Regions from separate parts of the Kroppenstedtia sanguinis genome, predicted to be linked through region 2. Evidence: riboswitches for the same ligand, from Rfam matches in the RefSeq annotation. Region 2 holds a riboswitch; the other holds the start of a gene.
What was found. A riboswitch is a leader RNA that binds a small molecule or an ion and turns the genes downstream of it on or off. The one in region 2 is predicted to bind cyclic di-AMP.

Region 1: it holds a riboswitch for cyclic di-AMP, as region 2 does, so the genes downstream of both, JOD24_RS03350 (Na-translocating system protein MpsC family protein) here and sleB (spore cortex-lytic enzyme) in region 2, are expected to answer to the same signal.

What each region holds. Positions count from the first base shown of each region.
Region 1 is NZ_JBNPXF010000003.1:163,762-174,126, reverse strand. Features, by position in the region: gene kdpA (potassium-transporting ATPase subunit KdpA) at 1-853, opposite strand, end outside; gene JOD24_RS03355 (potassium-transporting ATPase subunit F) at 883-945, opposite strand; gene JOD24_RS03350 (Na-translocating system protein MpsC family protein) at 1,243-1,590, opposite strand; cyclic di-AMP (ydaO/yuaA leader) riboswitch at 1,700-1,846, opposite strand; gene JOD24_RS03345 (isoaspartyl peptidase/L-asparaginase family protein) at 2,015-3,046, opposite strand; gene JOD24_RS03340 (Glu/Leu/Phe/Val family dehydrogenase) at 3,313-4,593, shown strand; gene JOD24_RS03335 (ECF transporter S component) at 4,715-5,395, opposite strand; gene JOD24_RS03330 (ABC transporter ATP-binding protein) at 5,359-7,041, opposite strand; gene JOD24_RS03325 (energy-coupling factor transporter transmembrane component T) at 7,034-7,900, opposite strand; gene JOD24_RS03320 (DUF4430 domain-containing protein) at 7,901-8,617, opposite strand; gene JOD24_RS03315 (DUF4430 domain-containing protein) at 8,614-10,365, opposite strand, start outside.
Region 2 is NZ_JBNPXF010000023.1:7,554-17,918, forward strand. Features, by position in the region: gene JOD24_RS12940 (alpha/beta-type small acid-soluble spore protein) at 1-115, opposite strand, end outside; gene sleB (spore cortex-lytic enzyme) at 176-883, opposite strand; cyclic di-AMP (ydaO/yuaA leader) riboswitch at 884-1,012, opposite strand; gene JOD24_RS12950 (superoxide dismutase) at 1,141-1,761, opposite strand; gene JOD24_RS12955 (HAD family hydrolase) at 2,362-3,507, opposite strand; gene JOD24_RS12960 (hypothetical protein) at 3,698-3,820, opposite strand; gene JOD24_RS12965 (hypothetical protein) at 4,368-5,318, shown strand; gene JOD24_RS12970 (tetratricopeptide repeat protein) at 5,349-7,310, opposite strand; gene JOD24_RS12975 (LPXTG cell wall anchor domain-containing protein) at 7,540-8,298, shown strand; gene JOD24_RS12980 (hypothetical protein) at 8,366-9,073, opposite strand; partial or broken gene JOD24_RS12985 (ribonuclease H-like YkuK family protein) at 9,114-9,320, shown strand; gene JOD24_RS12990 (DnaJ family domain-containing protein) at 9,519-9,869, shown strand; gene ytvI (sporulation integral membrane protein YtvI) at 9,934-10,365, shown strand, end outside.

The DNA of each region.
Region 1 (10,365 bases), on a different contig from region 2:
GAACCCAGCCCTGTTTCATATTCCCCACCATCTTGCCAAAAGTGAAAGGGAGTGCAGCCGGTAACGCCAACATACATAAGATTTCGATCAGGTTGGTGATTCCGTTCGGGTTTTCAAAGGGGTGGGAGGAGTTGACGCCAAAGAATCCGCCCCCATTGTTCCCAATATGTTTGATGGACTCCAGCGCTGCCACAGGACCCAGGGCGATGGTCTGCTTCGCACCTTCCAGGGTGGTAACAGACACGTTGGAATTCAGGGTATTGGGCACTCCCAAAACAACCAACAGGAGAGTAACTACAATGGCCAAGGGCAGCAGGATCCGAGTATGAGCCCGAACAAAGTCAACAAAGAAGTTTCCAATCGTCTTCCCCTTGCTCGCCAGTCCACGGATAAAAGCGATCACAGCAGCGAGAGCCGTCGCCGGGGCGGTGAACATCATCATCATAATGACCGCCATTTGCGAGAAATAACTGAGATCCGACTCCCCGCTGTAATGTTGCAGGTTGGTATTGGTCATGAAACTGGCGGCTGTGTTAAAACTTAGCGTAGGTTCCATTCCTTCAATTTCATTGGGATTGAAGGGTAACATCCCCTGCAAACGCAATAGCAAATAGGCGACACCCATCAGCACAGCATTAGTTAGTAAGAGATTGAGGGCGTACTTTTTCCACCCAGTCGCATCCGTCTCCTTCAGGCCCGCCAATCGGTATATCCAGCGCTCCACCGGGTTGAAAAACCGGTTCAACCGGGAGTCTTCGGCGGAGAATGCCCCAACCATGTAGACCCCCAAGGGTTTTACAAATAACATCAGAACGATTAGGGTAATTAGGATTTGCAACACTCCACTGCCCATGATTTTTATGTCCTCCTTCAAATTGACGATCAGAATTTCTCGGGATGAATCACTACGTATATCAGATAGATAAAAACAGCCCCTGCCACCATGAGCATGAATGTCACGATCGATCCTCCCCTTGTTCCATACGGTCACACCAGTGAGCAAAGCCGACTAACAGGACGAAAATTGCTACAGTTAAAAGGATCATCACCATATCCAGCATTGATTCTTCCTCCTTTCCATCTATATATTTCCACAAAAAAACCAGCACATCCCCTGTTACCAGTTTTCCCCACGTGAAGACCATTCACAGGAAGAAAACAAGCAGTGTTTGGGGGTGCTGGTCTAACGATTGCCTCGGCTAACCGCTGCAATGGTTCTACCCTCACAGATCTTTTCAATTTTTATGGAGTCGTATAAGTGACCCGAATTCTTTCCGACAAGGGGTCGATGTCAAAGCGGAGGAATTGAATAGGCATACCGACCACTGCACGGATGTCTGACTCCAGCCCATATCGAAAATGTTGGTACAGCTTTTGGCGGATCTCTTGAATTAACTTGCCTTTCTGATCAAAGAAAAACATATTTTTCTCTTCTTTGGTTAACACACCTTGCAAATCTATTTGAATCCTTCCTGCGGATAAATGACAGCGGATTTCCTGTGGCCCTCTCCCCACCATTTCCCTGTGGTACTTTGTGAAAAGAGCACACAATTGAGCTTCTGTCAGTCCTTTGGATGATTTTTGAATCACCTTCGTCGCCACCTTCGGGATCCTTGCTTGTAGGTCAACCATTATCTCAAATCAAAAGCCGCCGAAGTGGATTACTTCGACGGCTTTAAAGCCATACAAAATAAACCACCACCCCTCTTCTCAACGCTTACGAGGTTAGCTGACGGATTCGGGTGCTGGAAGAGTTCACCCTACCTGGAACGAATGATCCAGGATTCACCCCACAAGATCGGGTCCCCCGCTTTGGCCTCTGAGCCAAATTAAGCGATTGAATGGTGTCGCTTGAAGTTTAAGATTAATTTACTCCTCCTCTAAAATTTCGTCAAGTAATTTCTTCAAAATTATTTTTCTGTAATCTCACTCCCTTGCCGACAACAGGCAACCTCCTGGATGCCACTCGAAAAGAAGAGCCTGAGCGCTCCTCTTTTTGAACTTCCTTACTCCCCTATTTTTCCTCTTTCGGAGAGAGGACGACCTTGTATTTCCCGTCCTTTGTCACCGTTCCATAAAACAGAGTTTCCGTGGTATAGGGAGCGGCAAAGTTTCCCTTTTTATCCAGAGCGATTACACCCCCGGTGCCGCCCAAGGACATCAATTTTTCTTTCACCACTTTTCCTGCGGCTTGATGTACGGGAAGTTTCCCGTATTGAACCCCTGCAGAAATATCAGCGGCCGCCGTTCCCCGGATGAACACTTCTCCCGTTCCGGTGGCAGAAACGGCCACACTCTGATTATTGGCATAAGTCCCGGCCCCGATAATCGGGGAATCTCCCACCCGGCCGACGGCTTTGTTGGTCAACCCCCCGGTGGATGTGGCCGCAGCCAGATTTCCCTTCCGATCGAGGGCGACCGCCCCAACCGTGCCGTGTCCGGTGGCCCCCGCCTTTTTCTTTTTGGCAGCCAGCAAGGACTGCCATCGTTTCTCAGTGAAATAGTAATCCTGCGTCACCATTTGGAATCCATGTTCCACACCGAATTGATCCGCTGCATCTCCCGCCAACATCACGTGGGGAGATTTCTCCATGATGATCCGGGCCAGAGTGACCGGATTTTTCGCATGCCGGGAGCCGGCAACAGCACCGGCATTCAGATCTTTACCGTCCATGATCGAAGCATCCAGCTCATGAGCGGCATCCGTGTTAAAAACCGCTCCTTTGCCCGCATTGAACAAGGGGGAATCTTCCAGTATATGAACCCCGGCCTCCACTGCGCGAACACCGGAACCACCGGAATCGATCACTCTTTTTCCCGCTTTCAGAGCAGACAGCATCGTTTTCCGGTACTCTTCTTCCTGATCCGGAGGAACCGTACCACCACCGGCACCTCCATGAATCACAAAGACCACCTGGGACTTCCCTTTTCCATTGGAAGCGGCGGCGTCTTCCCATCCGCTCCCTGCCCCTGCCAGAACAAGAGAGAGAACCAGCCCCCCGACAATCATCCCGGCTCCTCGCCGCCCTTTCCAAATTTGATGCAATACAATCCCTCCCCGTTCTCGATACTCTATGTATTCGGCGAGGAATACAGGTCCACCTCCAACAACCCCCAATCTATGCACTTAATCTGGAGGCGAATTTCCCCCTGCCACGAAGGATTGAACATCTATCAATCTCATTATGACATTAATGCATTCTAAAAATAGCATTGCTTCGATCAATCGAAAACTGTAAAATGAATCTTAATCATAAAATCGCTTAGGGCTCGATAGTGAGTTAACACTCGGAAAAAAGGAGGGTGAGTCAGATGTCGGAAATCAATCTCATTTCAGATGACAAAGAAAATTTAAACCCATATGACATCGTGCAAACCCAAATTGATCACGCCGGAAAATTGTTGGGTGTATCTGAAGATATTTTAAATATCCTAAAAAAACCTAAGCGTGTTCTCTATGTTTCCTTTCCAGTCAAAATGGATGACGGTTCCACCCGCGTCTTTGAAGGCTACCGCGCCCAACATAACGATGCCATCGGTCCCACCAAAGGGGGAATTCGCTTCCATCCGGAGGTCTCGATGGATGAAGTGAAAGCTTTGTCCATGTGGATGAGTTTTAAGTGTTGCGTCGTCAATGTCCCCTATGGTGGCGGAAAAGGCGGAGTCGTCTGTGATCCTCGCGAGTTCAGTGAAGGCGAGATTCAGCGTATCAGCCGTGGATTCATGGAGGCAATCGCCGATATTGTAGGCCCTGAAAAAGATATTCCCGCTCCCGATGTTTATACCAATCCCCAAATCATGGGCTGGATGATGGATACCTTCAGTCGGATGAAAGGACAATTCAGCCCGGGAGTCATTACCGGAAAACCCCTGATTTTAGGGGGATCCAAGGGACGGACTGAAGCTACGGCCAGAGGCTGTGTCTTTGCTATCGAAGAGGCGATGAAGAGGCTGAATAAACCCATGAACGGGGCCACCGTCGCCATCCAGGGCTTCGGAAATGCAGGTCGGATCCTGGCTGATTTGTTGGCAGCGCAAGGGTGCAAAATTGTAGCCGTCAGTGATTCCACCTGTGCCATTTACCAACCTGAAGGGTTAAACCTCCAGCAAGTGGAGCACTTCAAAGATAAGGAAACTACCTCGATCCAGGACGACCCTGACTCCCTCGTCCTGAATCATCCGGAAGACTTGCTGGGACTGGACGTGGATATTTTGGTGCCGGCAGCACTGGAAAATGTGATCCACCGAAAAAATGCAGACTACATCAAAGCCAGCATTGTAGCAGAAGCAGCAAATGGCCCAACCACGCCTCAAGCCGACGAAATTCTGTTCAAAAAAGGAATTCTCGTCCTGCCTGATATTTTGGCCAACGCTGGTGGGGTGATTGTCTCCTACTTTGAATGGGTACAAAACCTGATGAATTACTACTGGTCGGAAGAAGAAGTGAACAGCAAACTTCAGGAACAGATGGTTCGATCCTACCATGAGGTGCACACTCTGGCCAAACAGCGGCAAATCGACCTTCGTACCGCAGCTTATATGATTTCCATCCAACGAATCACTGTAGCCATGGAAGCCAGGGGTTGGGTCTGATCCCTTTACTCTTCCTGCCTCTGAACCATTGGAAATGAGGTTTGGAGGGAATCGAATCCATATCATCAGAAAAACCGGGCAGGAGCACCTGCCCGGTTTTTCTTGTCCTTGCAACCTCCCCTCACCTTTCCAACAACCCATATTTCACCTTGAAGCGTTGTAGGATTCGGATCCAGGCCGTTGCGAACAACGCAAGAAATAAGAGATTGGACAGCGCATGAGCGAGATCAAAATAGAGACTGGCTGCATAGACCGAAGCAAAAGTGGACAGGCTCCAATTCTCCATCCCCGTCATCACCCACAGGTTCATGATCCAACCAAACAGAAAACCCCAGATGAAGCCGAAGAGAAGGCGGAGGGATTTCCAACGCATCACGGGAGTGCGGCGCAACACTCCCGCTGTCAAACCTACCAATCCCCAACTCAACATCTGCCACGGGGTCCAAGGGCCTTGTCCTAGAAAAATGTTGGAGACCAAGGCTGCTCCCGCACCGACGACAAATCCGCTCTCCGCGCCAAAAACCACAGCCGTGACAATAATCACAAAGGTGGTGGGCTGAACACTGGGCAACCCAGCAAAGGGCACCCGGCTGACGGCAGCGATCGCCGTCAGCAAAGCCAAAAGCACCAACTCCCGGCTATCCAAGGACCGCCACTCAAATCGGAGCATAAAGGGAATCATCACCAGTGCAGCAAACAACAGGCTGACCGGAAGGGGATGCTTTCGGATCGGTTCCATCCATGCCAGAAAACCGATCAACACCATCAGGACCATGCCGAAGGCCCAGGTTGATCTTGCCATAGACGAATCGCCTCCTCCACCGTCACCGCCTCCGGCAACCCGGTATCCCGAGTCATGCGGTAAACAGCTGTTGTATAAAAATCGTTTTGCCGGAAAAAGGATCCGACATCTCCAGAAGCGAGGAGCTCCCCGCCAAACAGCAACGAACAGCGGGTGGCTGTCACAGCGGCAAACTCTACATCATGGGTGGTTAAAACTACGGTTTTCCCTTGTTCTGCCCAGGATTTCATCATCCGAGAAAAAAGGCTTTTACAGGCGGGATCCACTCCTTTGGTCGGTTCATCCAGCAACAGGATGTCCAGATCGCGCAGGAGGAGACAGGCCAAGGCCACCTTCTGCATTTCCCCGCCGCTGAGATCGTGAGGATGCCGAGCAAGAAGAGCGGTTAAGGAAAAACGGGAGATCGCCTCCTCCCGCCGCTTCCGCCCTTCTTCTCCTCCGTGCCGGGAAGCAGCCAACAGTTCGGCTTCCACGGTTTCATGAAGAAAATAAGCCTCGGGATTTTGTGGGAGGTACCCGATGGGACGGCTATACCCTCGTAAGGAGCGCCGGTTCCTTTTCTTTCCCTGATATCGGATCGATCCAGTATTCGGATGTAACAGTCCAGCCATCACCTGTAACAACGTGGACTTACCTGAACCATTTCCGCCGAAGATCGCCACACACTCTCCGGAAAAAACATCGAAGGTGGTCTGTTTCAGCACCGCTTCCTCGGGCGTATACCCAAAATCCACCTGTCGCAGGGATAATCGAGGGGGGCTGATAGGCTCCCCATAGAGTCCATCGGGATGGGCGGAAGACAAGGGATGTATCTCTCCCCTCTTCCGTAGCCACTCCCTCCCTTCCCTCACCGTTAATGGCAGGGAATCCCCTTTAGCCCTCTCCGCCTGCAAAACCAGAGCCGGCACCGCAGGGATCAACTCCTGATAACCTGGCCCCGCCGCCTTCATCCAGCGGATCCCTTCCCGGGGAGATCCGTTGAAACAAAGCCTCCCCTGATTCATCACCAGTACCCGATCCGCCAGAGGATACGCCTCTTCCAAGCGATGTTCGGTGAAAATCACCGTCATGCCGGTCTCTTCGTTCAACCGTTTCACGGTGTGCAGAAAGCGAACGGCAGCGACTGGGTCCAAGTGACCTGTCGGTTCATCCAACAATAACAGCCGGGGGCGCAAGGCCAGAACCGAGGCCAAATTTAGCAACTGTTTTTGCCCACCGGATAAGGATTCCGTGCGCCGAGACAAGATTTTTTCCAAACCTAGATAAGCGCTGGTCTCTGCTACCCGTCGGCGCATCAGATCAGAGGAAAACCCCAGATTTTCCATACCGAAAACCAACTCTTGCAAGGCGTTTTCCATTACGATCTGATGTTCAGGATGTTGAAACACCATCCCGATCTCGCCGGCTGCCCGATGTGCCGGAAGATCCTGCAACGGGATCCCCCCGTATCGAATCTCGCCCGTCATTTGACCGGCGGGACGCAACTCCCTCTTGATCATTCGAAGCCAGGTGGTCTTTCCACCCCCTGACGGACCGCAGAGGAGGACAAACTCACCAGGTGGGATGGAAAGAGAGATATCTTGCAAGGCAGGAGAAGACGTCTCCGGATAGTTGAAACCGACCTGGACACAGTGCAGATCATTCACGAATGATTCCCCCTAGTTCCACCAAGACAGGAAAACCAAAAAAAGCGAGGTATCCTCCCAGAAGTGCCCATCCCCCATCCGTCAATTCCAGGGATTCCAGCACAGGATAGATGGTCAAAATCCCCAACCCCTGACTCCAACCATACAGACAAGCCCCCCCTGCGATGACCAGAAAGAGAAGAGCCACCCCGTCTTTGGAACGCCACCGGTAAGGGGAGTAGGAGGAGCGTCTCCCAATCCCGTAGCCGCGGGCCTTCATCGAGTCCGCCGTCTGCAATCCCTCTTCCAAAGACCAAGTGAGTAACACTTCCAACCGCTTCATCGATCGGCGCAATCGTTCCCGCAGAGATAGTTTCGGAATTTCATCCTCCCGGGACCGATGGACCCTCCCGATCTCATCCAGCCTCTCCCGCAACAAGGGAACAAACCGGAGTGCCAACACCGTCAGCAACGCCCACTGGGGTAACAGACGAGAAAAAAGATAGAGAAATTTATCCGAGGGGATCACCTGCTGATAAGAAGAAAAGACTGCTATGACGCAAAGAATGATCCCCGCCATCATCCCCCCATATAAGACTGCTTCCCATGTAATCCGATGAGAGCTCCCCTCCCATAGGATATGGGACCCTCGTTGGGAGATCAGGGGATTGACCACCAGAACCAGCCCGGCGGTCATCCCCATCACACCTTTCCACCGAAGCAATTCCTTCCCCCCGTCATACAGCAAATTCACAGCAAACAGGAGAATCCAGGCAGACAGGATAAATAAAGGGTGAAACATCAGCAACAATAGAAGCAGTACCCCGGCATAGTAAAGGAAGGTCACCACGGGGTGCAGATCGCGAAATCCCCGATTCATCTAAAAAGACGCTCCAATATCCCGTCCCAGATCCCGGGTATACCGCCACTCAATCCGATCGCCATGGCGAAGATCGTACACCCCCGCACTGTAGTTAGGAAACACCCCATTCACCTGGTACATCCATCCGCTCTCCGGGCCACCGTCAAACTCATAGAGATTGTTAATTCCCTCCACATACAGCGTCTTTCCCGAACCCCGGGCCTCCATCTGAATCCCCTGTTGGCGGGTCACCCGGAGCAAAACATCGTAAACCGTATCCCCTTTTCGAATTTCCACGCGGGTGGCCGGCAAAATCCGAGCTCCACGATCCCCAGTGATAGAGATGGTTGACGTCGACTGGGGGGCTCTCCCCTTTGCACCCTTAGCGCTACCAGAAGAGCCGGAGGAGGTTTTCTGTGTATCCCTGCCATCGTTGCTGGTAGAAGGATCCGCTTCCACCTTCCCGGAATCAGACTTGCTCTCTCCGCTAGAGATCGCTTCTTTTTTCTGTTTTTCTTTCTCGGCGGAGGCCTTCGATTCCGACCCTTCCGAAGATGATTCCTGCGACTCTTTCCTATCCGAATTCCCTTGTGCCAAATCAGCTTGGCTTTCCCTGGAGGAGTCATCCGCCAAATGAGCCTCCGAGGTTCGGGCAGTGCTATAAGCTTCCCAGCCTCCGGCACCACCTAGCAGAAGGCCGATGGCGATGAGCAGAAGGGAAAGTTTTTTCCTCACTGCCATTTCCTCCTTCGTTCATACAGGTAGAATCCAGCACCGACGAAGGCACACAGCACCCCGAGGAGGATCATGACATAGCCGCGATGAGAGGAGGAAACAGTTTCGGAAGCACCCGGATCTTCTGGCGCGGGGGCTGCAAGGGCCTGCAGAGTGGTGGACTCATCCTCTGGGCCTGCTTTTGCCGGATTCTCCTGCCTGGAGGAGGTTGGAGTGACGCCTGAGCGCTCCATAGAGGGGCCGGAGTCCAAGGCAGGACGCAGATCTATTTCCTCCGCTGGCCCTCCACCGATGGCGAGAAGCGGGCTAGTCGGAAGGGTCCGGGAGGGTTCCACCACCCCACTTCCAGTGCGCGACGGTGAGGGTTTTTCTTTTTTCTCCCCCTCGGGAGCCGGCTTCACATCCGGATTTTTTCCCTCTCCCGGCGAAGCGTTGATATCCCCCAGGTCATAAATCCGAGGTTTCCCTTCCAGAAAATTGCGATAAGAAGTCAGGGCGAGTAACGCTTGTTCACTGGCCATATCATTGGATTTTTCCTCCCCGACATGGGCAAATCCTCCATCCTTCTGTTGATAGGACAGCAGATTTTCCACCACATTTCCACCGGATTTGGTAAAAGCGTTGCTGTGGGGATCCATCCCATTGGAAGTGAGGGCGATGATCACCTGTGAAGCACTTTCGCTGTTTTCCACTCCCCAGGAACGAAATCCCCCGCTCTCTGTCTGCTGAGCAGACAACCACCCAAATCCTCTTTGCTTAGCCTGATCTACCGCTCCTCCATCATAGGGAGCCAACGCTGCCAGCGCCATGGCGGTGAGATCCACATCTCCTGAGGACCCGACCACCAAAGCCCAACTGCCGTCCCGGTTCTGGTTTTCTAACAGCCAGTTCAGTAGTCCTTCCCGGTTCCACTCTGCCCCATCGGGTACGAAATAACGTGCAGAGTCCAAGGCGATCAGAGCGAAGATCACACCGTTGCTTCCTTGAGTCAACATGCCCTTATGGTTACAGATTTTTTCGATCAAATTATACTTATCTATACTTCGGGGGTCCCCGCCGCCAGCACGAATCCCCAGCACCAACCGTTCCACATCGGTTACTTTGCGGAATTCTCCTTCATTCTCCACGATATGACGAATCGTATTTTCCAGGTAGTTCACCGGGACCTTTTCTACTGCCTGAAACAAGCCAAGAGCCTGCCAGTCGGAACCGGAGCCCTCAGCTGAAATCCAGCCGGCTACATCCGCCACCGCTTGGGTCAGATCTCGTTTTTTTACTGAAGCGGTCTTTGCGGAAGTGGTCGCCTGCACTTCTTTGCCGGAGTGCTCCTGGGTTCCCAGAGTGCGGCGGCTCTCTCCGAATGCCTTTTCCCTGGGGAGATTACTGGCTCCATCGGATCGGGGTTTGGATTTCACCGGTGCGTCGGGTTCAGTCCCCGACGGCGGAGCCTTCGGTGCCTCCCGGAGTCGGTTGTTCCCCTCCCCATCTGTACGGGAAAGAGGGAGCCCTACATCCTCGCCCCCGTCGGTGGTATAGACCCACTCCACTACATCCCCGTTCTTCACCGGATGACTGCCAGCACTGTGGGCAGGGAACTCTCCGTTCACCCGAAACATCCAGCCACTGAGTGGCCCGCGATCAAATTCGGCCAGATCGCCGATGGCACGAACATAGAGGCTACTTCCAGAACCCGTGTAGGTCATCTGTTCCGGACCCAGGGTTTTCAGTAAGACGCTGAAAGCCGTCTC
Region 2 (10,365 bases):
GGACCTGCTTTCCGGTCTGCTGCTTCAACACCCATGCTTTCAAACGATCCATCTCTTCTCGCGCTTCCGGTACCAACAATTGACGGTTCCGTCGTCTCCGTGAAATGAAGCTCACCTCCTTTCTCCCTTAGCTTCCCCAAAGAAAAAAGCTGTCCCTCAGGACAGCTGCCATCATTTATTTAGTAAAGATGTGTTTTCCGATTTTGTGGATCTGTGGACGGCTCCAAATCCATTTGGAGGTAGCTGTATCCGGGTTGAAATAATACAGGGCATGACTCGAAGGGTCCCAACCTTTGGCGGCATCTTCCACCGCTTTTTTCGCATCGCTATCCGGGTTCATCCAGATTTGGCCATCGTCCACTGCTGTGAACGCTCCCTTCTGCATAATGACACCCTTAGCGGTGTTCGGGAATTTATCGGACTGCATCCGGTTGATGATGACTGAAGCTACTGCTACCTGTCCTTTGTAGGGTTCCCCACGAGCTTCACTGTAAACAGCCCGCGCCATCCACTGTCGGTCTTCCTGGCTCAGGGAGACTTTGTCCTTAGTAGCTGCTTTGTCAGCAACTTGGTTCCCATGTGACGGCGTCATTTTTTTCAACTGTCCCCAGGTTTGTTGACCAGAAATTCCATCAATCCGCAAGTTGTGATCTTTCTGGAATTGAACCACCTGACGTTCGGTTTGCAGTCCGTAGATCCCATCACGATCAATTTTATACCCTAACTGATTCAAACGAGCCTGCAGATCCCAAACGTCTCCATTCTCGCTTCCATAGTATACCGTGGTCGGCGCCGCTGCCTCCGCCTTCTTCCCTCCGGTGAGGACAACGCCTGTAAGGCTGACCGTGGCCACAGTGAGAAAGATCATCAGTTTCTTTTTCACAGTATTCCTCCTTATAGCCTCCGAGGTTAGTTGACGGGTTCAGGATGAGGTCCCGACCGCACAGCGGTTCCACCCCAAAGTAAAGATAAATCCCCCGTACCTGAAGTCAGGATTCGGCTTGATTTACACACATTAGGAATTATAGTGGCTGACTGGTAATCCCTCAACACATAAAGATTGCTATATAAGATAAAAATTGGATATATGGAACAAAAAAAGCGCAACGAATTGATCGTTGCGCCGGAAAAACGGTCAGTTTACTTTTTGGCCTGCTGATAGCGTTGGCCTACCTCGTCCCAATTGACAACGTTCCAAAACGCCTTGATATAATCCGGGCGTTTGTTTTGGTACTTGAGGTAGTAAGCATGCTCCCAAACATCCAGACCCAGGACCGGCTGGATACCTTCCATGAGCGGGCTGTCCTGGTTAGGAGTACTGGTGATAGCTAAAGAGCCATCCTTGTCTACAACCAACCAAGCCCAGCCGCTTCCAAAACGTGCGGTGGCTGCGTTGGCAAACTCCTCCTTGAACTTCTCAAAGCTACCAAAGGCCTCGTCGATGGCTTTTGCCAGTTCACCTGTCGGCTGACCCCCGCCATTAGGGCTCAAAATCTTCCAGAAGAGAGAGTGGTTGGCATGTCCACCCCCGTTGTTGCGAACCGCGGTACGAATGTTTTCCGGTACCTGGTCGATGTTTTTGATCAGGTCTTCCACCGATTGTTCCTGCAGGTTAGCAGCTTGACCTTCCAGTGCCCCATTCAATTTGTCCACATAGGTCTTATGGTGACGTCCATGGTGGATCTCCATAGTTTCTTTGTCAAAGTGAGGCTCCAATGCATCCGAAGCGTACGGCAATGCCGGCAGTTCGTGTTTGGCCATCAATAAACCCTCCCGCTATGTAATTTGTTCGGCAAAGGGACATCATTTGAAACGATGCCTCTCTTAAATCATTTACCCACTTTTATTATGCAGAAAACCCTGGAAAATATCAACCAAATCCGTTCACTCAGTTTGCATCTCTCCCTCCTCTGGTGTATCAGATCCACTGGATCTGAGGCCAGATCGGTCCGAAACGGGTTTCACATGACCTTCCATTAATCTTGCGAGCCCACATCACTCCCTGCCCATCGGAGGATTGGATAGCATAACACGAAGGAACGAAAGCGCGTGTCCAAGAGGTGCAACGAGCAATGAATCCAATCCACACGCCTGAGATAATGAACAGGCGTGTGGATTCGCCACATTTTAGGTAGGAAATCAGGTCGGGATGGTGAGACGGTGAAGAGCCTTTGCACCCATAGGGCACAAGTCTCGCCAGGGTCGCTTTTCGCTCCCGGGTCTCGCTATGCGCTCTTTGCAAGAGATCGGAGCCCTCCCACCATCCCCGTCCCCTCAAGCCATATTTTACGATGGAGAACGAAAGGGTCGTTTCGTTCCCAATCATCCACTTTAGGGTTCATCAACAACCCTGTCATTTTCCTATTTTCCGAGACCCCGAATCAGTGAAAGTACTTCGGTGACATCCTGTAGGATGTAATCCGCCCCCAGCTCTTCAAACTTGGCCCGCGCCTTCTCTCCGGAAGGTCCAGTCAGAGTGGCGGCAAAATGGCAACCCATCTGGCGAGCGGCCAATAGATCCGCCACGGAATCTCCAACGATCAAAACCCGCTCTCCCCCACTGATAGGAAGATCGATGGCCAAGATGTCGGCATCGGAAAAATTCTTCCCTCTATACGCTTTCAGATAGGTGAAAGGATGGGGTTTCCCCAAGGGTCCCAGATCGGGTCCGCTCTTCTCCGCCCGTCGCACATCACTGGCCGTCACAATCCGATCGGGATCAAAAGCAGGCAACCATTCCATCGCTTCCAGGGGCATCTGAGTTTCCAAGGACGGCCGCCCGGTTCCAATCCCGAGGGTGACGGATAGTTTCAATTGATCCAGCATATCACGGATCGCTGACGGTTCCACAATCGGTATCTCCTGTTTCAGAAAGCCCGTCTTTTCAGGATAGAGAGGTGCTTTTTGTTCCTGCTTTTCATACAGGTCCCCTCCCAAGTACCATTCTTGATAAACCTCTAAACCCAAATTCCACAGCGAGCCCCCATGAGAGAAACAAGTAGCCTGAATCCCTGACCACGACTGAGCTAACCCGTTGATTTGCCCCAGCAGATCTCCCTGGTCCGGAGACATCTCCTCCAAATACTCTGTCACTTTTCCATAACGGGGTAGAAACTTGATTCTTTCCCTACGACAACTTTCTCCGATCCATACCAAGGTTTCCCTGTCCAGGTCCTCTGTCAGCAAGCGACTCACAAAATCAGGCTGTTTTGCAAACAGCTGTTTTAACAATTCCTGAAGCTGAAACCCAAATAAGAAGGCCACCATATCCCAGTTGGAATTAACCCCCTGAGCTTTCAGCCCTTCCAATATCTTCTCCCCGTCAAAGACGTCCCGCCGCACTTCTCCGATGGTTTCCTCATCGGGGGCAGGGGTAAAACTTCCCTCAGGCAATCCCAGCATCTGGTCACTGTACAATAGTTCCCATACCGCCAAACAAGTGGTATCAAAACAACGCTTCTCACTCAACAGCACCCCGTCCACATCAAAGAGGATCATTTCATACATATCAGATCATCCGCCTCCTCATTCCTATTCCCGATCTTGGTACTCACTTTACCAGAGAAAAGTGTGAATCCCAACCTGCAAAACGCCATGAAATCATAGGAATGAACCAAAGTATGAAAAAAGCTCCGGCAAATGCCGGAGCCTGAAAACCCCGGTTCCTGAACAGCACGACCGGGGTGGATTGGAAACCTTATTCTTCTCCCAAAGATTGGGCCACCATCTGATCCTCTTTTTTGATCATCAGATGAAGGGTGGCAGTGGAGAGCAGGCAGGTGGAAATCAGTGACAGTGCAATCGTTAACGCGAGTGTCATATCCGTTCTCCTCTCTAGCTCCCCCATTGGAGGACAGGGGAGTCAATGATATCTCAGTGTGATCATAACCCGAATTCTTCAAGATCTCATCAAGGAATTTAGACAAATCGGGCACAAAAGTGAGACGAATTTTCGACTTTTTTCTCAGACGGGGATCACCTACAGATCTTGTCGGTCAGGGCTGTTGATTAACCAGAAAATGGGCGGCGGAAGGGAGTCGTGTGCTGCCAAAGCGACCTTTGCCATCCTACCCAGCGGAGAATCTGGAGGGAGGGCGTTTAGGGGCAACATCTTCCCTGTGTTGCTTCCGTAAGGCTTTGCCCCTGCCCGATCGGAAGATTTGGAGCGGCCAGTTTTCACTTCCTTGCCGGATGGCAACGGTCGCGTGGGTGAACACGATCTCCCCACCCAAAATATGGCTAATCAACACGCCTGCTTGTCGGTATAAAAAACCTTTTGTCCTGTTTTGTCCGGTTGGCAGGGGATTCCCCCAGGAATACATAAATAGATAATTAACCTCAATTCTGACAGAGAAAGGAGCAGAAATATGCCGTTTCCACAACCGGATAAAATTCCGACTCCCCATGGGCATCCCTGGTTTACCTTGGAAGAGGCCGCCGAACATCTGCCTATTTCCGCGTACAAAATTCAGGATTTGGTGTTGGCGGAGAAGATCGAGAGCTTGGAATTGGACGGTATCTTCTGGATCCATGCTGAGGAGCTAGAAAGAATCCGACAGCAGCCGGAGATCCTATCGGATTCCTTTCATCTCCTGGAGGAAGAGAAGGATCGACACCCGGAAACCGTTGTGGAGATGATCCGGGACTTGCAAGTGGAGACAGAGAACGCCCCCCCGTCCGAACATGAAGAATCCCCTTCTTTTAAAATGGATACCAGTGACATCCGAGAGGTGATCCCGGTAAAAAAGGAAACCCATGATCATCCTGACAAGAACCCTTGGCGATCTGCCTTCCAAAAAGTGACCGAACAACTGCGGAAACTAAAACCCCTCTCCCAACAAAAGTGGAAAGAATGGATGCAGCGATTTTTTCAGATGATTGAGGAAAAACGAAGAAAAGAAGTACAGGAAGAAGAAAAAAACCGTCAGGTAAGTGTAAAATTGGGGTTTATGACCGGTAGGAATGAACTGTTCTGCGACTTCTGCGAGATCAACGACCACTTTTACCCTGGAGCTATTTTTGCTGATGTCTATGTGGATGGTGCCTTGAAATGGATGATGTGCCCTAATTGCCTCCATTACTGCCGCCAACAAGCCAATGGATCCATGGAGAAAAACATCCGGGCCCGCTTTAACCAGTTGGCTTTTCGACTGGAACAGGAGGCCCGGCGTGCCCGCAATCTGGCAACATCGGAGGATTTTCAGGTTCCCCAGATGCACGAATGGGAAGCATGGGAGACAGCCTCCTTGGCGATGCAGGAGGTAGCCTCCTCCCAACCCCCACATCCCGACGATTCGCCATCGGGTCATGACAGTTAAAAAAAGCCGCTTCGGCGGCTTTTTCAGTGATCACTTGATCTGATCCAATGCTTCTTTGTATCGGATATCACCTGGATCTAACTCCTGAGCTTTTTGATAGCTTTCGGCGGCTTCTTTTCGTTTATTCAGTGCCTGAAGGACCACACCGTGTTGAAAATGGTAAATCGCTTTTTTCGGGCTGATTCGGACAGATTCTCTGGCACTTTTCAGCGAGGACTGCAAATCCCCTGTGTAATACCAGGCTATGGAGAGATAATAGTGGCTAGCGGCATGCTCCGGTTTCAATTTGATCACTTGATTAAATGCATGCATCGCTTCTTCGACGGTGTTTGCCATAAGGCTCGCCTGTTTCTTTTTCGTCAGCCCCGTCTGTTTCGCAATCCGTTCTCGATCCGCCAGATGAGCTTGACCCAGCTTATACCAAACCATCACATTGTCAGGTTTCAGTTTGGCAGCCTCTTGCCCGTGTTTGACAGCTTCCTCCGTTTTCTTCAACTTCAACAGATAAGAAGCGAGTAGATATTGGTATGAGCCTTCTTTCGGATTCAAACGGACAGCGGTCCGCAGGGAATCGACGGCTGCATCATCCTCCCCTTTTGCACTGTGAATTTGCCCCTGATGATAATGGAAGAGAGGATTCTTTTGATCGGAGGAGAGCGCCTTTTCTACAGCGGACTGTGCCTGCTTCAGATCCCCGGAATCGAGGGCATACACCGCCAAAGCATCATACACCTCGGGATCCGGAACGTTTTTGACCCCTTCAACCAAGACTTCCGTCGCCTTTTTGTAATTCTTCTTCTCTGCGTGGAGATTAGCCAGATGAAGCAGGTATTCTTTCTGTTCCGGATCCGCTTCTACTGCCTGTTGGGCTTGGGTGATCGCTTCGTCCATCTGTTTCTCCTGCAAGAGTCGCATCGACTCTCCATAGTAGCGCGCCGCATCCTCCGCATCGTCGCCCCATACCCCGCTGAATAAAAAGTACACCCCCGCCACCAGCCCGAGTACCACAGCGCCGATCCCTGTGATCAACAAGCCTTTTCCCTTGGAATGAGCCTGTCGCGGCGCGGGGTCTGTATCGGTTTTCTGCCGCCGCTGCGGCTGAATCCCTTGCGTAGCCTCTTGCCCCTCACTCTCTTCCGACTGCACCTGCTCCTCTTCACGGGAACGGGGCTCTGTGCTCTGGAGTAGCGCTCGGGAATAGAGGTCACTAGAAATTGCCGGGGCGGATGCGTCTTTAACAGCGGGAGTTCCATGTGGCATCGAGGCTGGAATCTGTTCCAGTTCCTTATAAATCTCCGCCCAACCAGGTCTCCAGGCGGGATCTGCCCGCAGACTGCTCAAAATCAATCGCTCCCACTCCACCGGCACCTCCTCCCGGTACCGGCGGAGAGGCTCCATCTCCTCCGATTTGGGCACTACACCGGTGAATAAGGTGTAGGCCAGAGCTCCCCACAGATACACCTCCCGGGTTTCCTCCGATTCGCCCGTCCCATCCAGCCACAATGAGTATTCAGGTTCCGGAATCCACCCTGACGGGCCTCCATATAAAAAGCGGACACCCTCGGGAGTGAGCAACATATTTTGCGGATGAACCACCGTAAACTCACCATTTTGCCGCAACCGATGTAACTGATCGGCGATCTCCTTCAACATCTGGGAGACTTCTCCCAAGGGCAGCAGCTCAGATCCTAACATCTGGTACGCCAACAACGTTCCATCTAAGGAATCGAACACTTGATAGAAGATCCCTTTTTCCACAAAGGCATCCTGCAACGGCAAAAAGACATGGGAGTCCCGTTGCAACAATTTAGGAAAAGAAGTGTCCTTCTCCAGTCCCTTTGGCTCCATGGCATGGATAAAGGCCGTCCCCGGCAAATCTCCACTCTTGTAGGAGGAAATCTCCACATAATAGAGAACACCTTGTACAAAGGGAAAAGTTTGTAACACCTGATAGGTATCCCGGATCCACTCACCCTGACGCTTTTTGTCCATCCATTATCCGGCTCCTTCACTCCTATTGCTCCCCATGAATATGTAAGACCGATCATCACTGATTCTAGTACACTATTTTACCATGAACCGGGAAGAATCGTGACTTAAAATCCCTCCCTTATCCAACCTATGTGAATTTTACTGCAAATTTAGACCTTAAGTATGATTTCTCCCTTTTGTAATAAATGACATAATCAGAAGTGAACATTTACCAGAGGAGGAAGATGATTTGGTAGTTCATAAGAAAAGACTGGCTGCGATCACCTCATTCACTGTCGTGGGGTTGATGGCTACCAGCCCAGTCTATGCTAATCCTGCTGAAGGCCTTTCCGAGGAAGCAAAAGAACAGACGTCCCCAGCTTCACCAGAAATCCAACCGGAGTTGGGAAACAACGAAATTTCGCTGGAAAGCCCGATCGCGTTCCCAGTCACGAACCTGGATCAACCCATTTGGGGGCCGGGACCTCAGGATAACCCCGGTGAAAACATCGGTGATGAGCCAGATCCTACAGATCCGGGTGACGACCCCGGTGAGGAACCGGACCCCACAGATCCCGGTGACAATCCTGGCCCTGAGCCAGATCCCGAAGATCCGGGTGATACCCCTGATCCGGGGACCGATCCCGAAGAACCGGGTAATAACAACCCTGGCGAAGACAACCCCGGTGAAAATAACCCTGGTGATGGCAACCCTGGTGAAGACAACCCTGGTGATGACGGTAACGATGGTGGGATCACCCAACCGGAACCTACCGATCCTGGAACCCCGCCTCACAATCCGGAATCAGTAAACACCCTGCCCCATGCCAAGGACCAACAGCAACTGGCTTCCAAAGACGGGGCTGAACCGAGCAAGACGGAAGAAGAAGGCGGCAAGTTGCCCAAGACTTCTGTCTCCCACCCGACCCAGATGGCCGGCGGCCTGATGATGTCCCTCCTGGGCGCAGCCATGCTCTTCATCCGCCGCTTTCGTTCCAACGGAGCTTGATCTCCACGGCTAAACTAAACCACCTCCCTGTTGTCGGGAGGTGGTTTTCTCCATCCAGGATACCTCTCTATGACGTTTGCTGATCCGGTGGTGGAGGCAATTTTTTCAGTGCAGGGTCCTGATACTCATACCAGGTGAGTCGAATCCGAATCCGGCCGGGGGATTCCCCCTTCGTGTCGACATATTCCCAGCCCTGAACGGAGACGACACGTTTCATCTGGTGCAAGTTGCTGAACAAAGTGAGCAGTTGTTCCTCAGTCCCCCGAATGTAAAGATCCGCCCAGCGGGGATGAAGTTGGGAACCCTCAGGCAACTTGGGAAGCGGGACAGGTTCCTTCGGTTTCCCTTCCTCCCCACTCCTCTGATCCTGCTTGTTTTTTCCCTCCGCCTCCTCGGCAAGTTCCGATGCCTTCTCCGCAGTCGTAAATTTCTCCCACTGTGTACCGGAGCTAGCAACTGCCTGTTGCAGGGCAGTCAGAAGATGGGCCGGCTCCGCCGAAACCGGAACTTTTTCCTGTAGAGAGGCCAATTCTTCCGAGGTAGGCGCTGTCGGTGCTTGGAACCCAGGTTGGAGGATTTCCCGGTGCTGATGTCGGTGGGTCTGCGCTTGTGCTTCTTCCAACCGGATCTCCTGGATCCGATGTTGAATCGGATAAAGAGCTGCCAGAGAAGCGGATAAGATCAAAAAGGTAGCCCCCGCCCAGATCAGAAAGAGGGTTTTACCGTTTTTCCAATGGCCGGCAGGACGAATCGGCTTCATTTTTTTATTCCACATCATCCTCCACCTCCGGTTGCGAAAGACGTGCCGGATTTTCCGATTAATTGATATTATTTTGCCGAATATTTATAAAGGTGCTTCCTTTACTATCGAAGGACATCTCGATATTGGCTCAGGCAACCGAAACAAAACAAGAATCTTTGTAAACGAAATGGTATCTAGAATGGAATCCATTGGTGTAGAACCAAAAATAAAACCAGAATCCTTTGTAGCAAGCTCCTACGCAAACCGTTATACGAAATAAATAATAGGGGCTGTCGTTAAATAAACTCACTTAAGACAGCCTCTATCATCTATTCGTCAAACAGCCTAAAAACACTGGAAATACCTAATTATATTGATTAAATCTAAGTCTCTAGGATATACTTTTAACAACTTGTATTTTTAGAAAACTGATGAATACTAGAAATATCTATCTAACAATGAAAGAAGGCAAGGAAACTTGTATCATATAGTAGAAGAAAGAATCAAAGAATCGATCGAAAATGGTGAATTGGATAACCTTCCAGGAAAAGGTGAACCTCTTAATCTAAGAGAAGAGTATCAAGGATTATCTCCAGAAATTAGAAGGACCTTTAAAATACTCAAAACTGCAGGATATATCCCTGAGGAGAAAGAAAAAGAAAATTTAACCTTTAAAGACTTACATCAATTTGCTACCGGGATGGAAAGCGAGCAAATACAATTTGAACGTAAAAGGCAATTTGAATCCTTTGTAAAAGAAAGAAAACTCAAGAAAAATCCTTCATTTCGTCATTACGCGAAAAAAATATATAACAAATTACTTTCTTAAGTATTGGGAACAATTGGATACCTCATATATAATAAAAGTATTCGTAATTGAAAGGAGTTTTTATTTGGCTAAGTTTTTTACAACCAAACGGATTATTATTGCAGTTTCACTTATATTAATTGCAATTATTCTATATTTCTATTCTTCCGCTTTCATGCCTTTAATATTAGCCACGGTTACAGCTTTCGTCTTAGAACCTTTAGTTCGGTTCCTGCAGAAACATTTAAAGCTGAAAACTAGGGCACCTGCAGTATTAATTTCATTTCTTTTGTTTGTTTTAAGTATCGCCTTTATATTTTATGTTGCTATCACTAGAGTCGTAAATGAAACAATACGATTTGCTGAAAGATTACCTTATTACATTATTGATATCAATGTCTTTATTGAAAAACTACTAGAGGATATTAATAAAACTGCGGCGGGACTTCCACCTATTTTTATAAATGAAATGGAAGGACAGATTTCTAACCTTCTAGAATGGTTGACCAATATGGCG